3 regions of the Pseudomonas sp. GW821-FHT02A11 genome follow, and region 2 is predicted to be linked to each of the others. Evidence: riboswitches for the same ligand, from Rfam matches in the RefSeq annotation. Region 2 holds a riboswitch; each other region holds the start of a gene.

Region 1 (5,629 bases), on a different contig from region 2:
CCGGCAAGCCCGAGTGGGAAGAGGCGCTGTTCCACCTGTTCAACCGCCTGCGTGACAGCGGCCGGCGTCTGCTGATCGCGGCCTCCTGTTCGCCTCGCGAACTGCCGGTCAAGCTGGCCGACCTCAAGTCCCGACTGACCATGGCGCTGGTATTCCAGATGCGCCTGCTCTCCGACGAAGAAAAACTCCGCGCCCTGCAATTGCGCGCCTCGCGCCGGGGCCTGCACCTGACCGATGAGGTCGGGCATTTCATCCTGACTCGCGGCAAGCGCAGCATGAGCGCCTTGTTCGATCTGCTCGAACAGCTCGATCAGGCCTCGTTACAGGCCCAGCGCAAGCTGACGATTCCCTTCCTCAAAGAGACGCTGGGGTGGTAAACGCAGTCGATCCCGCCCTTGTACTGCAAACGGCTGCGGCGTTGCGTCACGCAACGCGCATTCTGATCATCACCGGTGCCGGGCTTTCGGCGGATTCGGGGCTGCCGACCTATCGTGGCGTCGGCGGCCTGTATAACGGCCAGACCGACGACGGCCTGCCTATCGAGATGGCGCTGTCCGGCCCGATGCTGCGCCGCGATCCTGCCCTGTGCTGGAAATACATTGCCCAATTAGGCAGCGCTTGCCTGGGCGGGCAGCCCAATGCGGCGCATTATGCGATCGCGCAATTGCAGCGTTGCAAGCCGCAATGCTGGGTGCTGACGCAGAACGTCGATGGCTACCATCGTGCGGCGGGCAGCCCGCCCGAGCGTCTGATCGAGATCCACGGTCAGCTCGCGCCGCTCTACTGCCAGTCCTGTGGCGCCGAAGACCCGCAATTGAGCGAGCACCTGCAGCGCCCACTGCCGCCGTTGTGCGCGCAATGCCATGGCGTGCTGCGGCCGCCGGTCGTCTTGTTTGAGGAAATGTTGCCAGAGCTGGCATTGAATGTGCTGTACGAGGAGATGGCAAAAGGCTTCGATGCTGTGCTCAGCATTGGAACCACCGCCAGCTTCCCGTATATTCACGAGCCGATGCTGCGCACGCGGGTCACGGGTGGCTTTACCGCCGAGATAAACCCCTCGTCGACCGATCACTCCATTCACATGGATGCGTTTCTGAGGTGTAGAGCCTTAGATGTGATGGAGGACATCGTAAGTCACATTTGTTTCGATTGAATTTGCAAATGATGACGATAGAGGGCATAGTCTCGGCTTCTTTACACATTAGCCACGGTCGTGCCCATGCTAAATCGCTTCGCACCCCTCGTGCCTCTCGCACTCGTGACCCTGTTGTTCGGCTGCGCGGCCCAGATGCCAGCGTCGCAACAGCAGTCGCAGAATCCGCAAATCAAGGACGCTGCCACCGCACAATCCGCCAGCCGTTCCGGTTATTCCTCGTCCGTTCTGGATGACGAAATCGCAACCGAAGACGAGTTGGCCCAGTTCTCCGACAACAAGCCTTATCAGTTGCCGGTACTGGCTGATAGCATTCTGGAACGTGGCAAGTCTCTGATCGGTACCCGCTACCGTTTCGGCGGCACCTCGACCACTTCGGGTTTCGATTGCAGTGGTTTCATCGGTTACCTGTTCCGTGAAGAAGCCGGCATGAGCCTGCCGCGTTCTTCGCGCGAAATGATCAACATCGATGCCCCACTGGTCAAACGCAACGACCTCAAGCCAGGCGACCTGCTGTTCTTCAGCACCGCTGGCCGTGGTCGCGTAAGCCATGCCGGTATTTACCTGGGCGATGACCAGTTCATCCACTCCAGTAGCCGTCGCAGTGGTGGTGTGCGCGTCGACAGTCTCGACGATGCTTACTGGGCCCGTACGTTCATCGAAGCCAAGCGCGCGTTGGCCATGGCACCTTCCAAGGTGCCAGAAACGACGACTGCAATGACCTCGACTACAATCAAGCGCCAACACCGTTAATTACGGATCGCGCAATCGGGGGAAACCCTGATTGCGCGCAGATCCGGCTCCCGGCAGAGTAAGCCGCATCCTAGGAAGGTTGTTGTGTTTATGTCGTTTACGGTTCGCCTGGCTGTTGCTTCCCTGGCTGTATTGCTGGCCGCTTGTTCCAGCAATCCACCGCCATCCCCACCCAAGGTCGTTTCCAGGCCTGTGGTTTCCGCTCCCTCCCAATTTTCTTCTCCGGTCGCTGATGACGTGCTGTTGCGTGCCATCGGGCTGGTCGGCACGCCTTATCGCTGGGGTGGCAACACGCCGGATTCGGGCTTCGACTGCAGTGGCCTGATCGGGTACGTGTACCGCGACGCGGCGGGCATTACGCTGCCGCGCTCGACCCGCGAGATGATCACTCTGCGCGGCCCGGACATCGACCGCAGTCAGCTGCAGACCGGTGATCTGGTGTTCTTTGCGACCAGTGGTGGTTCGAACGTCAGCCATGCCGGGATCTACGTGGGCGAGGGTCGTTTCGTTCATGCGCCTGCCACGGGCGGTACGGTCAAGCTCGACAGCCTCGACAAGCCGTATTGGCAGAAGGCCTGGCTGAACGCCAAGCGGGTAATTCAGCCGTCGAATCTGGCGCGCAGTAACTGATCATTTCCCTATGATTTGCTGCGTTACTGTTGCGCAGCAAACACCTGACGCGACATTGCTCTTCCTGCGGCGATCTTCAGCATGCTACGTGCTCTGTAGGAGCGCGCTTGCCCGCGAAGGCAGACTGTCTGATACGCATGTGTCAGCTGACCCAACGCTATCGCGGGCAAGCGCGCTCCTACATGAGTCGCTAGAGAAGCGTCGCTTCGATTGACGCTCGCAAGTCAACCCTCTAACCTTCGCCGATTGTTTCAGGTGCCCGCAAAAAAGGGTGAAACAGGGAAGCCGGTGCGAACGCTTTGCGATCCATCCCGGCGCTGCCTCCGCAACGGTAAATGAGCCAAGGCCCCGCACAATGCCACTGTGTTCGATGAGCATGGGAAGGCGCGTGGTTTTTCATGAGTCCGGAGACCGGCCTGATCCATTCAACAGCATCACGGAGGGCGATGCTCTGCGCAGGCTCGGCCTTGTCCGGCGCCTGCTGCCAGTCTTTGCCTGCGTCCTCCGTTTGCCACACCTGCCCTCAAGCGGAGAGCCCAGATGAGCGAATCCCCCGAACGTGACGAACGCCACCTGGCGCGCATGCTGCGCAAAAAGGCGGTGATGGACGAACGCATTGCCAGCGCCCCCAACGAGTGCGGCCTGCTGCTGGTGTTGACCGGCAACGGCAAAGGCAAGAGCAGCTCCGCGTTCGGCATGCTCGCCCGGGCCATGGGCCACGGCATGCAGTGCGGCGTGGTGCAGTTCATCAAGGGCCGCAACGCCACCGGGGAAGAGCTGTTCTTCCGCCGCTTCCCGGAGCAGGTGCGTTATCACGTGATGGGCGAGGGCTTTACTTGGGAAACCCAGGATCGTCAGCGTGATATCGCCGCCGCCGAAGCCGCTTGGGTCGTGACTCAGGCGTTGCTGCGCGACCCCGAGATCGGTCTGGTGATCCTCGACGAACTGAACATCGCCCTCAAGCACGGCTACCTCGAGCTTGAGCAGGTGCTCAGCGATTTGCAGGCGCGTCCTCCCATGCAGCACGTGGTTATCACGGGCCGTGGCGCCAAGCAGGAATTGATCGATTTGTCTGACACCGTCTCCGAGATCGGTGTGGTCAAGCACGCGTTTCAGGCCGGTATCAAGGCGCAAAAGGGCATCGAGCTGTGAGCTGCATGTATGAATGAAGCGGCTCGCAGCTGCCCGGCGGTATTGATCGCCGCACCCGCTTCCGGTCAGGGCAAGACCACCGTTACTGCTGCACTGGCGCGCCTGCATCGCAACCAGGGGCGCAACGTGCGCGTGTTCAAATGCGGGCCGGATTTCCTCGACCCAATGATTCTTGAGCGGGCCAGCGGCAACCCGGTGTATCAGTTGGACATGTGGATGGTCGGCGAAGCCGAAAGCCGACGTCTGTTGTGGGAAGCCGCCGCCGAAGCGGACCTGATCCTGATCGAAGGGGTCATGGGCCTGTTCGACGGCACCCCGTCCAGCGCCGATCTGGCCCGGCGTTTCGGTGTGCCGGTGCTGGGCGTGATCGACGGCACCGCCATGGCGCAGACCTTTGGCGCGTTGGCGTTGGGTCTGGCGCGTTATCAACCTGACTTGCCCTTTGCAGGCGTGCTGGCCAACCGGGTCGGCACCGTGCGTCATGCGCAGTTGCTTGAAGGCAGCCTGACTGAAGGCCTGCGCTGGTATGGCGCGTTGTCGCGAGAAACCGGGATCGAGCTGCCGAGTCGACACCTGGGCCTGGTTCAGGCCAGCGAACTGAACGATCTGGACGTGCGTCTGGATGCCGCCGCCGACGCGCTGGCCAGCACCTGCGATGCCGCGTTGCCGCCTGCCGTGATCTTCCACGCTCCCGAGGGGGTGCCTGCCGAGCCGTTGCTGACAGGTGTACGCATCGCTATCGCGCGCGATGAAGCCTTTGCGTTCACCTATGGCGCCAGCCTTGATCTGCTGCGAGCGATGGGCGCCGAATTGCTGTTTTTCTCGCCGATTCGTGACAAGCAGCTGCCCGATGCGGACAGCCTGTACCTGCCGGGCGGTTACCCCGAGTTGCATCACGTGGCGCTGGGGCAGAACCATTCGATGCTGCAGGCGATTCGCGCGCACCACAGCGCAGGCAAACCGTTGCTGGCCGAGTGCGGCGGCATGCTTTATCTGCTCAATGCCCTGACCGATGTCGCCGGTCAGCGCGCCGAGCTGGTGGGCTTGCTCGAGGGCGAAGCCGTGATGCAAAAACGCCTTGCGGCGCTGGCCCTGCAATCGGTGGAACTGCCCGAAGGCACCTTGCGTGGCCACACCTACCACCATTCGCTGACCAGCACCGAACTGACCCCGATCGCCCGCGGCCTCAGCCCCAATGGTGGACGCGGCGCCGAAGCGGTGTATCGCCAAGGGCGCATGACTGCGTCGTACGTGCACTTTTATTTCCCCTCCAACCCACAAGCGATGGCGGCGCTGTTTTTGCCATGAACGGTCTTTTGACACCCGTCTTTGTTGCGCTGAAGAGTGTTTCCTGTAGGAACACTTTCCCCTGTGGGAGCGAATTCATTCGCGAAGCGGTGGGGGAGGCGAAGGAGTGGGGTCGGATGTACCGACGTCTCGCGAATGAATTCGCTCCCACAGTGACTTATGCGCTCAGTCGGGCTAGCGAGGTATGTTCGTGACTGACGCCTTCAGCGATGCCGAGCGCGCTGCGGTTTACCGGGCCATTGCCGAGCGCCGGGACATGCGTCATTTCAGCGGCGGCTCGGTCGCGCCCCAACTGCTGGCACGTCTGCTGGAAGCGGCGCATCAGGCCCCGAGCGTCGGGCTGATGCAGCCTTGGCGCTTCATTCGCATCAGCGACCGGCAGTTGCGGGGACGGATTCAGGCGCAGGTGGAGCAAGAGCGGATTCGCACCGCCCAAGCCCTGGGCGAGCGCTCCGATGACTTCATGAAGCTCAAGGTCGAAGGCATCAACGATTGCGCCGAAGTATTGGTCGCCGCCTTGATGGACGATCGCGAGAAGCACATTTTCGGTCGCCGCACCTTGCCGGAAATGGACATGGCGTCGCTGTCCTGCGCTATCCAGAACATGTGGCTCGCCGCCCGCGCCGAAGGGTT
Region 2 (5,629 bases):
ACAGTCGCTCGCAGAACACGTCGATAAAGCCGGTATTGGCCGCCTGCAAGTGCGAGCGGTAGAACAGCACGGCCGCCACCGGTTGCTCGGCGCGCCAGTCCGCCCGCCAGTCCGCCAGTTCGGCGCGGGCCTTGCGTGGGTGATAGATCGCCACGCGAGGCAGCGTCTGCGGCGGCTCCCAGGCGTAATCGCGATCCAGCCAACGCTGGGCCAGGCAATTGAACAGCTGCAAGGCGTTGTGTTTGCCGCCCTGGCGCAGGTAATGCCAGAGGCGCTCGCGATCCTCAGCGGGCTCGGTGCTCAGGTCGCTGAGTTCCGGGTCCGGGCGATCGTCGCCCGGCACCAGAATCAGCTTCACCCCGCCGCCCTTTCGAGCGGCCAGCTCCACCAGCCGCTCGACGCCATAACGCCAATAGCCAATGCCGCCGTGCAGGGAGATGAGAATCACCCTGGCGTGCTGCAGCACTTCGTCGACATACAGATCGACCGAAGCGTGGTTCTGCACCTGCATGGGGTTGGCCAGGCGCAGGCTGGGGTAATCGTCCGGCAGTTGCTGTGCGGTTTCAGCGAGCAACGCCAGATGGGAATCGCCGCTGCACAGAATCACCAGATCGGCGGGGGTCTGGCCCAGGTCAGCGATGCTGTCGTCGGGGACAAAGCCGCCGGGCTGGGTGCGCAGCAGGTGCATGCTTAGCCTTTGCTCTCGAGCGCGGCGCGCAGCTGGGCTTCAAGCACGGCGGCGTCCAGTGCCTGACCGATCAGTACCAGATGGGTGACGCGCTCCTCGCTGGCCTTCCAGGCACGGTCGAAATGCTTGTCGAAACGCGTGCCAACGCCCTGCACCAGCAGGCGCATTGGCTTGCCCGGAATCGCCGCGAACCCTTTGACCCGCAGGATGCCGTGCTGCACGACCGCCTGAGTCAGGGCGTCGAGCAACAGCGCTTCGTCGGCTTGAGGCAGGGAAATGGAGATTGAGTCGAAGGCATCGTGATCGTGGTCGTCGTGGTCATCGCCTTCGTGATGATCGTGGTGAGTCTTGCGGCCGTCGATGTGCAGCTCGGACTCAGCGCCCAGACCCAGCAGCACGCTGATCGGCAGCTGGCCCTTGCTGGCCTCGATCACTTTCACCGCGGGCGGCAGCTCCTCGGCGACTTCGGCACGCACGGCGGCCAGGGCTTGGGCGTCGAGCATGTCGGCTTTGTTGAGGATGACCAGGTCGGCGCTGGCCAGTTGGTCGGCGAACAGCTCGTGCAGCGGCGACTCGTGGTCCAGGTTCGGGTCGAGTTTGCGCTGGGCGTCGACCTGATCCGGGAAGGCGGCGAAGGTGCCGGCGATCACGGCCGGGCTGTCGACCACGGTGATCACCGCGTCAACGGTGCAGGCGTTGCGGATTTCCGGCCACTGGAACGCCTGAACCAGCGGTTTGGGTAGCGCCAGGCCTGAGGTTTCGATGAGGATGTGGTCCAGATCGCCGCGACGGGCGACCAGCTCCTGCATCACCGGGAAGAATTCTTCCTGAACGGTGCAGCACAGGCAGCCGTTGGCTAGTTCGTAGACGCGGCCGGTGGCTTCTTCTTCGGTGCAACCGATGGTGCATTGCTTGAGGATGTCGCCGTCGATGCCCAGTTCGCCGAATTCGTTGACGATCACCGCAATACGGCGCCCTTCGGCGTTATCGAGCATGTGACGCAGCAAGGTGGTTTTGCCCGAGCCGAGGAAGCCGGTGACGATGGTAACGGGAAGTTTGGCCAGTGTTTTCATGGTTGCCCTCAGGCGCTGCGGCGGGCAAACAGGACGAGAACCGCTTGACCGTCGCTCCGACAGGCCCGCCGTTCGATTCGCCACCGGATCACCCCGCCCGGTTGTAGTGAGAATTCGTCGAGACTGTTGCAAAACAGGCCCGTGTTCGAGGCAGGTCTCCTGGCTCACGGTGGCGATGGGCTGGCGGAGTGCCAGATCACACGCGTTCATCGCGCCTTCCCGCTCGCGCAGTGGCTGTGCAATGAACATGACCGTTTACAGTTGCGGGGGCAGCTGTGGCTTGCACCACATTCCCTTCTTAGCGCCAAGCCCGACAAACGGCCGGATCGGCGAACCTCAAGTGCGCAAGGCTACGCAGTGGCTGGTGGAAGGTCAACGAGCAAGAAGGCTGGCAACTCGGTCTATCAGGTCGTGGCACGTTTAAGCAAATGTGGGAGCTAGCATGCTGACCAATAGGCCCTTAGGGCATCAAAGTCAGCATTCCAAGCCAATAAACCATGGTCTGAAAGATCGCCTTGTCCGACTTGTGTTTGACTGACGCTTTGCGCCGTGATCTCCTACACACCTTGTTACGGGTGCCCTTCACAGGGTGAAACGGGAAACCGGTGCGTGCAGCCCTTTTGGCTGTGCAAGTCCGGCGCTGCCCCCGCAACGGTAAGCGAGCGAAGAGTCAGATCCACTGTGTCGATCAGCGATATGGGAAGGCGATTCTTGCAGGCATGTCCAATGCCCCTCGCAAGCCCGGAGACCGGCCCGATACAGTCACATAACAAACCCGCGGTGGGCGGGCGCTGTTGAGTCGGCTACTGACGTCTGTCAGTGGCTTTCCTTGCGCCTTCCCTTCGCTGACATTTCAGAGGGAAGCGCCATGTCGATCAGCACCACGACCCCATCCGCCAGCAGCACCCGCACGCAAAGCCAACGCCTGACCGCCGCCATCAGTGCGATGTTCCTTGGCGCTTGCCTGGTCTATTTCGCCGGTTTCTCGCACATCGCCGCCGTGCACAACGCCGCCCACGACACCCGTCACAGCTCCGCCTTCCCTTGCCACTGAGACCTGCCGCCATGTTCAAGCGAATCGCACAAACGGCCGGTTTTACCGGACTGCTCGCCGCGCTGCTGCTGACGCTTTTCCAGAGCTTCTGGGTCGCGCCGCTGATCCTGCAGGCCGAGACGTATGAAAAAGCCCCCGTCGCCGAGGTCCACGAGCACTCGCATGCCGACGGCGCCATGGCCGCCCACGTTCACGACGAAGAAGCCTGGGAGCCGGAAGACGGCTGGCAACGCGTGCTGTCCACCACGGGTGGCAATCTGGTGGTCGCGGTCGGTTTTGCCCTGATGCTGGCTGCGCTCTACACGCTGCGCACACCTGCCAGCATTCGTGAAGGCGCACTGTGGGGTCTGGCCGGTTTTGCGGTGTTCGTGCTGGCGCCCACCCTGGGCCTGCCGCCTGAACTGCCGGGCACGGCTGCGGCCGATCTGACGCAGCGGCAGATCTGGTGGGTCAGCACGGCGGCCTCCACTGCGGTGGGCCTGGCACTCATAGTGTTCGCTCACAACTGGCTGCTCAAAGCACTGGGCGCGGCAATTCTGGTAGTGCCGCATGTCGTCGGCGCACCGCAGCCGGAAGTCCACTCGGCACTGGCCCCAGAAGCCCTGGAAGCGCAATTCAAGATCGCTTCGCTGCTGACCAACGCAGCGTTCTGGCTCGCCATGGGCCTGATCAGCGCCTGGTTGTTCCGTCGTCACGACGCGCAACTGGCCTCCTCCGAGCTCAGCCACGCCTGATGAACAACCGCGGCGGGCGGCCGATTCTGGTGATCGGCCTGGGATGCCAGCGCGGCTGCCCGGCATCGGTGCTGCAAGGGCTGATCGAAGTCAGCCTGCTGGAACATCGACTGACGCTGTCCGACATTACCGCTCTGGCCTCGATCGACATCAAATCGACCGAAGCCGGATTGCTGGAACTGGCCGAACACCTGGCCCTGCCCTTGAGGTTTTTCAGCAGCGATGAGCTGACGGTATTCGAATCGCAACTGAGCCATCGCTCGCAGATCGCCTTCGACAGCACCGGATGTTATGGCGTGGCCGAAAGCACGGCGTTGGCCATGGCCTCGCGGCTGGGCGGGGCGTCTGCGAAGTTGCTGATCGAGCGACGCAATAGTTCGCGGGCTACGTTTGCGTTAGCCAGCAGCCCATGATGCAAATTCCGCTGAAATCCCTGTGGGAGCGCATTCATTCGCGAAGCGGTCATCCAGACACTGCCCGTGCAGCATCTGGACTATTTGTCGCGAATGAATTCGCTCCCACAGGGCATCCCCCGTTCTTGACGTCGGAGTTTCAATGACCGTTTACTTCATCGGCGCAGGCCCCGGCGATCCGGACCTGATTACGGTCAAGGGCCAGCGCCTGATTCGCACCTGTCCGGTGATCATCTACGCCGGCTCCTTGGTGCCAGAGGCCGTCCTGCAAGGTCATCAAGCCGTTCAAATCACCAACAGCGCCGAATTGCACCTGGAACAGATCATCGCCTTGATGAAATCTGCTCATGCACAAGGCCGGGATGTTGCGCGCGTGCACTCGGGCGACCCGAGTCTGTACGGCGCCATCGGCGAGCAGATCCGATACCTGCGCGAGCTGGGCATTCCTTTCGAAATCATCCCCGGCGTGACGGCGACAGCGGCGTGTGCTGCGTTGCTGGGCACGGAACTGACCCTCCCGGACATTTCACAAAGCGTGATCCTGACCCGTTACGGCGATAAAACGGCGATGCCCGAGGGTGAATCGCTGGGGGAGCTGGCGCGGCATCGGGCGACGATGGCGATTCATCTGGGGGTCAATAACATTGCCAGGATCGTGGCGGAACTGACGCCACATTATGGTCCGGACTGCCCGATTGCGGTGGTGCATCGCGCGAGCTGGCCGGATCAGGATTGGGTGATGGGAACGCTGGCGGATATCGAAGAGAAGGTCAGGGTTAAGGGGTTTCAGCGCACGGCGTTGATTTTGGTGGGGAGGGTTTTGGGCAACGATGTGTTTGGGGAGTCGTCACTATACCGCGCAGGCCACGCTCATCTTTTTAGACCGTGAGCCTGCCGGGAGCGGGAGCTGAAGGTGGTTTCCTATCACAGTCGGATGTGACGAAGGCTGCCCCAATGACCCAAACGCCGAAAACAAAGAAGCCCGCATCACTGCGGGCTTCTTGGCAATACCTGTCACTCAATAGTAAGCATTCTCTTTCTGAGTGTGGTCCGTCACATCACGCACACCGGACAACTCAGGAATACGCTCAAGCAACGTACGCTCGATCCCTTCCTTGAGCGTCACGTCCGCCTGACCACACCCTTGGCAACCACCGCCAAACTGCAGCACGGCGATATTCGCCTCATCTTCCTCAACCACGTCAATCAGCGTAACCTGCCCGCCGTGGCTGGCCAGACCAGGGTTGATCTCGGTTTGCAGGTAGTAATTGATACGCTCGTTGATCGGGCTGTCGGCATTGACCATCGGCACTTTGGCGTTCGGCGCCTTGATGGTCAGCTGGCCACCCATGCGGTCAGTCGCGTAGTCCACGACCGCGTCATCCAGAAACGCCTCGCTGAACGCATCGATCCAGGCCGTGAAGCTCTTGAGGCCGATCGCTTTGTCTTCCGGCTTTTCTTCGCCGGGCTTGCAGTAGGCGATGCAGGTTTCAGCGTATTGGGTGCCAGGCTGGGTAATAAACACGCGGATGCCGATGCCGGGGGTGTTCTGCTTTTGCAGCAGATCGGCCAGGTAATCGTGGGCGGCATCGGTAATAGTAATAGCGGTCATGAAAATTCCTCGCAGACGTGGGGCGGAGTTTACGCCATTGCGTGGCAACTGACAA
Region 3 (5,629 bases), on a different contig from region 2:
CGCCTGGTTCGGCATCCAGACCTACCTGGCTTCGGTGGTGCTGCGGGTATTGCTCACCGCCCTGGACCCCGCGCTGGACAACTATGACCATGACACCTGGCTGGGCCTGTCGAGCCTGGGCTGGCTGTGTTTCGTCAGCATCTGGCTGGTGCAGTTCGTGATCCTCGCCTACGGCATGGAGATGGTGCGCCGCTACGAAGCCTTCGCAGGCCCGGTGATCCTGCTGACCGTGGCGAGCCTGGCGGTGTGGATGTTCACCCAGGCCCACGGGCAGATTGCCTGGTCGAACAAAACCCCGCTCGAAGGCGTGCAAATGTGGCGCAGCATCTTTGCCGGCAGTACCCTGTGGCTGGCGATCTACGGCACATTGATCCTCAATTTCTGCGATTTCTCTCGCTCCGCCCCGTGCAAGAAAACCATCCGCAAGGGCAATTTCTGGGGTCTGCCGGTCAATGTGCTGCTGTTCGCTTTCATCACCGTGATCATTTGCGGCGCGCAGTTCTCGATCAACGGCCAGATCATCCAGAGCCCCACCGACATCATCAAGACCATCCCCAACACCTTCTTCCTGGTACTGGGCTGCCTGGCCTTTCTGATCGTCACCGTGGCGGTGAACATCATGGCCAACTTCGTCGCCCCGGCCTTCGTGCTCAGCAGCCTGGCGCCGCGCTACCTGACTTTCCGTCGTGCAGGGATGCTCAGTGCGACCGTCGCGGTCCTGATCCTGCCGTGGAATCTGTACAACAGCCCGGTGGTGATCGTGTATTTTCTGTCGGGTCTGGGCGCCCTGCTCGGCCCGCTGTACGGCGTGATCACCGCCGATTACTGGTTGCTGCGCAAGGGCCGGGTCGATGTGCCGCAGCTGTACAGCGAAGACCCGCGCGGCCCGTATCACTATTCGCGCGGGGTCAACCTGCGGGCGGTCGGGGCGTTCATCCCGGCGGCGCTGATTTCCATCATCACGGCGCTGGTGCCGGCCTTCGACTCGGTATCGCCGTTTTCCTGGCTGATGGGCGCGGCCATTGGCGCAGCGTTGTACCTGCTGCTGGCCGACCGTCGTAAAACCTTCAAGGACGTCAGTGGCGAGGCCATTGCCGTGCAAACCGTTCAGCACTGATCGCAAGCGAGAGACCGTCACCCATGCGTATTTTGATCGTCAACGTGAACACCACCCAATCGATGACCCAGACCATCGCCGAGCAGGCGCGCAGCGTCGCCTCCCCCGGCACCGAGATCATCGGGCTGACCCCGCGTTTCGGCGCCGAGTCGGTGGAAGGCAATTTCGAGAGCTATCTGGCGGCGATTGCCGTGATGGATCGGGTGCTGTCCTACGATCAGCCCTACGACGCAGTGATTCAGGCCGGCTATGGCGAACACGGCCGCGAAGGCCTGCAGGAGTTGCTGGAAGTGCCGGTGGTGGACATCACTGAAGCCGCTGCCAGCTTGGCGATGCTGCTGGGCCACAAGTACTCCGTGGTGACCACTCTGGATCGTGCTGTGCCCTTGATCGAAGACCGCCTGAAACTCGCGGGCGTGTTCGAACGTTGCGCCTCGGTGCGCGCCAGCGGCATGAGCGTGCTGGAGCTGGAAGAAATGCCTGATCGCGCGCTGGAGGCTATTGCCGACCAAGCGGTTGAAGCGGTCAAGCATGACAAGGCTGAGGTGATCTGCCTGGGTTGCGGCGGCATGGCCGGGCTGGATCAACTGATTCGTGACCGCGCCGGCGTGCCGGTGGTCGATGGCGTGACCGCAGCGGTGGCATTGGCGGAATCGCTGGTGCGGCTGGGGTTGAAGACGTCCAAAGTGCGCACCTACGCGACACCGCGTCCGAAGAAGGTGCTTGGCTGGCCGTTCAGCCTGTGAATCCGGAGCGCACCGAAGACTGATTCTGCCCGGAGGGCGTAGGAGCCTGACTTGTCGGCGATCGGCTGCGCAGCAGTCGTTAAACCTGTCGATGAAGGCTGCCTGGCACACCGCAGCGTCGGGTTTTGCTGCCGCTGCGCGCCAGATCGCTGGCAAGCCAAGCTCCTACGCCTTCGGCAAAAGCGCAGCGGCATTAGCACGTTGAGCCCCCATGCCCTCCGCGCGGAATCGAACGCGAATTCGCCCGCTCTGTTCAAATCGTTTAGTATCCCCGCCGCCGGTTTCCACTCGGAATTAATAGGGAATCCGCGAGCCCGACTCTCTGGGCTCAAACGGAACTGTCCCCGCAACTGTAGGCGCTGAGCCCTGCTTCCCGTTCGCCACTGGGTTACCCCGGGAAGGCCGAAGCACGGCGACGACGCGCCAGTCAGGAGACCTGCCGGCAAGCGTCAATCATTCACCGGCGGGGTGTCCGGGGGAGGGCTCCCGTGCTCACCTGTTCAGCGTGATCGCTGCTTGCCTTTTCGTCAGGCGTGCATCCGGGATGTGCTTTCCAGTGCCCGCGCCGACCTATCGGTCCACTGGAGAAACCCGATGTCGTTGCGCCGCCTTGCCCCGATGTTCGCCGGTCTGAGCCTGTCAGGTGCGGCACTCATGTCCCCCGCCGCTGTCGCCGCCCCGACTCACTACCCGCTGACGATCGACAACTGTGGCGTGCCGCTGACCTTCACCCAGGCGCCGCACAAGACCGTGACCATCGGCCAGGCCGCCACCGAAATGCTCTACGCCCTGGGCCTGAGTGATCAGGTGATCGGCACCTCCTTGTGGTTCAACGAAACCCTGCCGCAATTCAAGGCCGCCAACGCGAAAATCGAGCGGCTGGCCGAGAACGCCCCAAGCTTTGAATCGGTGATCGGCAAACGCCCGGACTTCGTGCCGGTGCAGTTCGAGTGGATGGTCGGCCCGCAAGGCGCGGTGGGCACCCGCCAACAGTTTCAGGACCTGAAGATCCCGGCCTACATCCTGCCTTCGGACTGCGAGAACAAGAACAACCTGGTCGGCGCCGATGGCACGCGGCTTGAGGCCTTTCGCGTCGACACGCTGTACAAGAGCATCGCGCAACTGTCGCAGATCTTCGATGTGCAGGACCGTGGTCAGTGGTTGATCGACGGCTACAAGGCGCGTCTCGCTCAGGCTGTCGAGCAGGCGCAACAGCACGACGCGGGCAAGGTTTCGGCGGCGTTCTGGTTCTCCAGCCCCGACATCAACACCGACCCCTACGTCGCAGGCCGCAAAGGCATACCGAATTTCATGCTCGACACCCTGGGCATTCGAAACATCATCGATTCGGACGAAGAGTGGCCAACCGTGGGCTGGGAAACCATCGCCAAGGCCAACCCGACGATCCTGGTCATCGCGCGCATGGACCGCCGCCGCTTCCCTGCCGACGATCATGAGAAGAAACTGGCCTTCCTCAAATCCGACCCGGTCACCCGCAACATGGACGCCGTGAAAAACAACCGCATCGTGATCATGGACGCCAGCGCCATGGAGTCCAGCGTTCGCCTGTTCGACGGCATCGAGCAGCTGGCCAAGGCCACCCACACACAATGAATGCCCTGAACGTCCCCCGCCTGCTGGGCCACACACTGTGGGTCAGCGCGCTGTTGCTGCTGGCGACTGTCGCGGGGGTGGCGATTGGCGAGACATCGATCAGCCTGCCGGTGATCTTCCAGGTGCTGGCCAACAAGCTGTGGGCGGCGGGGTTTGCGGTCGACCCGATCGATGAAGGCATCGTCTGGAATTACCGCCTGACCCGCTCCATCGTCGCCGCGGCCTGTGGCGCGGGGCTGGCGATTTCCGGGGTGGTGCTGCAATCACTGCTGCGCAACGCTCTGGCCGATCCGTACTTGCTGGGGATTTCCGCCGGGGCTTCCACAGGAGCTGTGCTGGTGGCGATCATTGGCCTGGGCGCCGGGGCGATTTCCCTGTCGACCGGGGCGTTCGTCGGCGCCCTTGCCGCCTTTGCCATGGTCGCCCTGCTCGCCCGTTCGTCTCGCTCGTCGAGTAGCCAGGCCGCGGCAGGCCACATCATTCTGGCGGGCATCGCCGGTTCGCAACTGTTCAACGCGCTGACGTCGTTTCTCATCACCAAATCCGCCAGCGCCGAACAGGCACGCGGCATCATGTTCTGGCTGCTGGGCAACCTGAGTGGCGTGCGTTGGTCGTCGGTGACGCTGTCGGTGCCGGTGGTACTGATCGGGCTGGGCATCTGTCTGTGGCATCGACGTTCGCTGGACGCCTTCACCTTTGGCGCCGATTCCGCCGCCTCGCTGGGCATTCCGGTGCGGCGGGTGCAGACGATACTGATCGCCACCGCAGCGCTGGTCACGGCAGTGATGGTGTCGATTGTCGGCTCCATCGGCTTCGTCGGGCTGGTCATTCCCCACGCCGTGCGCATGGTCGCCGGGGTAAGACATGCGCGCCTGTTGCCGTTGAGTGCATTGAGCGGCGCGCTGTTCATGATCGCCGCCGATATCCTGTCGCGCATTTTGATCAAGGGCCAGGTCCTGCCCATTGGCGTCATCACCGCGCTGGTCGGCGCGCCAGTGTTTGCCCTGATTCTGGTGCGGGGGAACCGTACGCGATGAACGCTTCTGTCGATCAGGCGACTCACGTGCTTAGCGGGCAAAACCTGAGCTACAGCGTCAAAGGCGCGCAGCTGCTGACGGACGTGTCGCTGGCGATTCGGCCGGGGGAAAACCTGGGCATCGTCGGGCCCAATGGCTCGGGCAAATCGACGCTGCTCAAGCTGCTGGCTGGCATTCAGGCGCCGACGTCGGGTGAGGTGTTTGTGCAGGGTGAGCGCCTGTCGAGGATCCGCCGTCGCGACATCGCCCGGCGCCTTGCCGTGGTCGAGCAGCACGCCGAAACCAGCGACGCCATCAGCCTGTTGCAGGCGGTGGAACTGGGCCGTACTCCTTGGCTCTCTGTCCTGGCGCCGTGGAGCGATGAAGACCAGCGCATCGTCAGCCAGGCGATTGCCGATGTCAGCCTGCAGCACCTGAGGCAGCGCGCCTGGCACACGTTGTCCGGCGGCGAACGCCAGCGCGCCCACATTGCCCGGGCCCTGGCCCAGCGCCCGCAAATCCTGCTGCTGGACGAGCCGACCAACCATCTGGACATTCAGCAGCAGCTGTCCATTCTGTCGCTGGTGCATCAGTTGCCGGTGACCACGGTGATCGCCCTGCACGACCTCAATCAGGCACTGGCCTGTGATCGTCTGGCAGTGATGGACCACGGCCGGCTGGTGGCCCTGGGATCGCCGTTCGATGTGCTCACGCCGGAGCGCTTGCGCCTCACCTTCGGCGTCCAGGGGCATTGGCTGACAGACCCGTTCGATGGCGCGCGCATTCTGCGGTTGCGCACAGCCTGATCAGGACGCTGACTCCCCAACGACGCGAAACCTGTAGTAGCTTCAGGAGGTTACGATGGTGGCGATGGCGACATACCTGACACTCCATCGCCAGTAGCTCCACCGCTTTCGCGGCCGTCGTAACCTCCGACTGCTCCTACAGGTATTTTTGTCAGGGCCGATATCTGCGTCGTTCACGCCGTGTGCAGGTGAATCATTTAAGCGCCTTCGGGCTTTCTCAAGAAATCCATCCAGCTGCCGATAGTGGCATACCATCAGACGGACTTGCCTTTCCCATCGCACGGTCCTGATCGATCCGCTGCCTGCGTGCAGCACCTGTTTCACGCGTGA

The links. A riboswitch is a leader RNA that binds a small molecule or an ion and turns the genes downstream of it on or off. The one in region 2 is predicted to bind cobalamin.
Region 1: another riboswitch for cobalamin. It lies ahead of cobO (cob(I)yrinic acid a,c-diamide adenosyltransferase); the one in region 2 lies ahead of AC07V9_RS28950 (CbtB domain-containing protein).
Region 3: another riboswitch for cobalamin. It lies ahead of AC07V9_RS03205 (ABC transporter substrate-binding protein); the one in region 2 lies ahead of AC07V9_RS28950 (CbtB domain-containing protein).

The regions. Positions count from the first base shown of each region.
Region 1 is NZ_JBWKWB010000001.1:130,330-135,958, reverse strand. Features, by position in the region: gene hda (DnaA regulatory inactivator Hda) at 1-377, shown strand, start outside; gene AC07V9_RS00635 (NAD-dependent deacylase) at 371-1,153, shown strand; gene AC07V9_RS00630 (C40 family peptidase) at 1,220-1,906, shown strand; gene AC07V9_RS00625 (C40 family peptidase) at 1,997-2,536, shown strand; cobalamin riboswitch at 2,773-2,970, shown strand; gene cobO (cob(I)yrinic acid a,c-diamide adenosyltransferase) at 3,077-3,688, shown strand; gene AC07V9_RS00615 (cobyrinic acid a,c-diamide synthase CobB) at 3,698-4,996, shown strand; gene bluB (5,6-dimethylbenzimidazole synthase) at 5,187-5,629, shown strand, end outside.
Region 2 is NZ_JBWKWB010000043.1:3,274-8,902, forward strand. Features, by position in the region: gene cobN (cobaltochelatase subunit CobN) at 1-688, opposite strand, end outside; gene cobW (cobalamin biosynthesis protein CobW) at 691-1,761, opposite strand; cobalamin riboswitch at 1,894-2,115, opposite strand; cobalamin riboswitch at 2,318-2,532, shown strand; gene AC07V9_RS28950 (CbtB domain-containing protein) at 2,630-2,815, shown strand; gene AC07V9_RS28955 (CbtA family protein) at 2,827-3,549, shown strand; gene AC07V9_RS28960 (cobalamin biosynthesis protein) at 3,549-3,962, shown strand; gene cobM (precorrin-4 C(11)-methyltransferase) at 4,105-4,851, shown strand; gene nfuA (Fe-S biogenesis protein NfuA) at 4,981-5,574, opposite strand.
Region 3 is NZ_JBWKWB010000002.1:149,693-155,321, reverse strand. Features, by position in the region: gene AC07V9_RS03215 (NCS1 family nucleobase:cation symporter-1) at 1-1,117, shown strand, start outside; gene AC07V9_RS03210 (aspartate/glutamate racemase family protein) at 1,141-1,863, shown strand; cobalamin riboswitch at 2,125-2,321, shown strand; gene AC07V9_RS03205 (ABC transporter substrate-binding protein) at 2,458-3,477, shown strand; gene AC07V9_RS03200 (FecCD family ABC transporter permease) at 3,474-4,514, shown strand; gene AC07V9_RS03195 (ABC transporter ATP-binding protein) at 4,511-5,299, shown strand.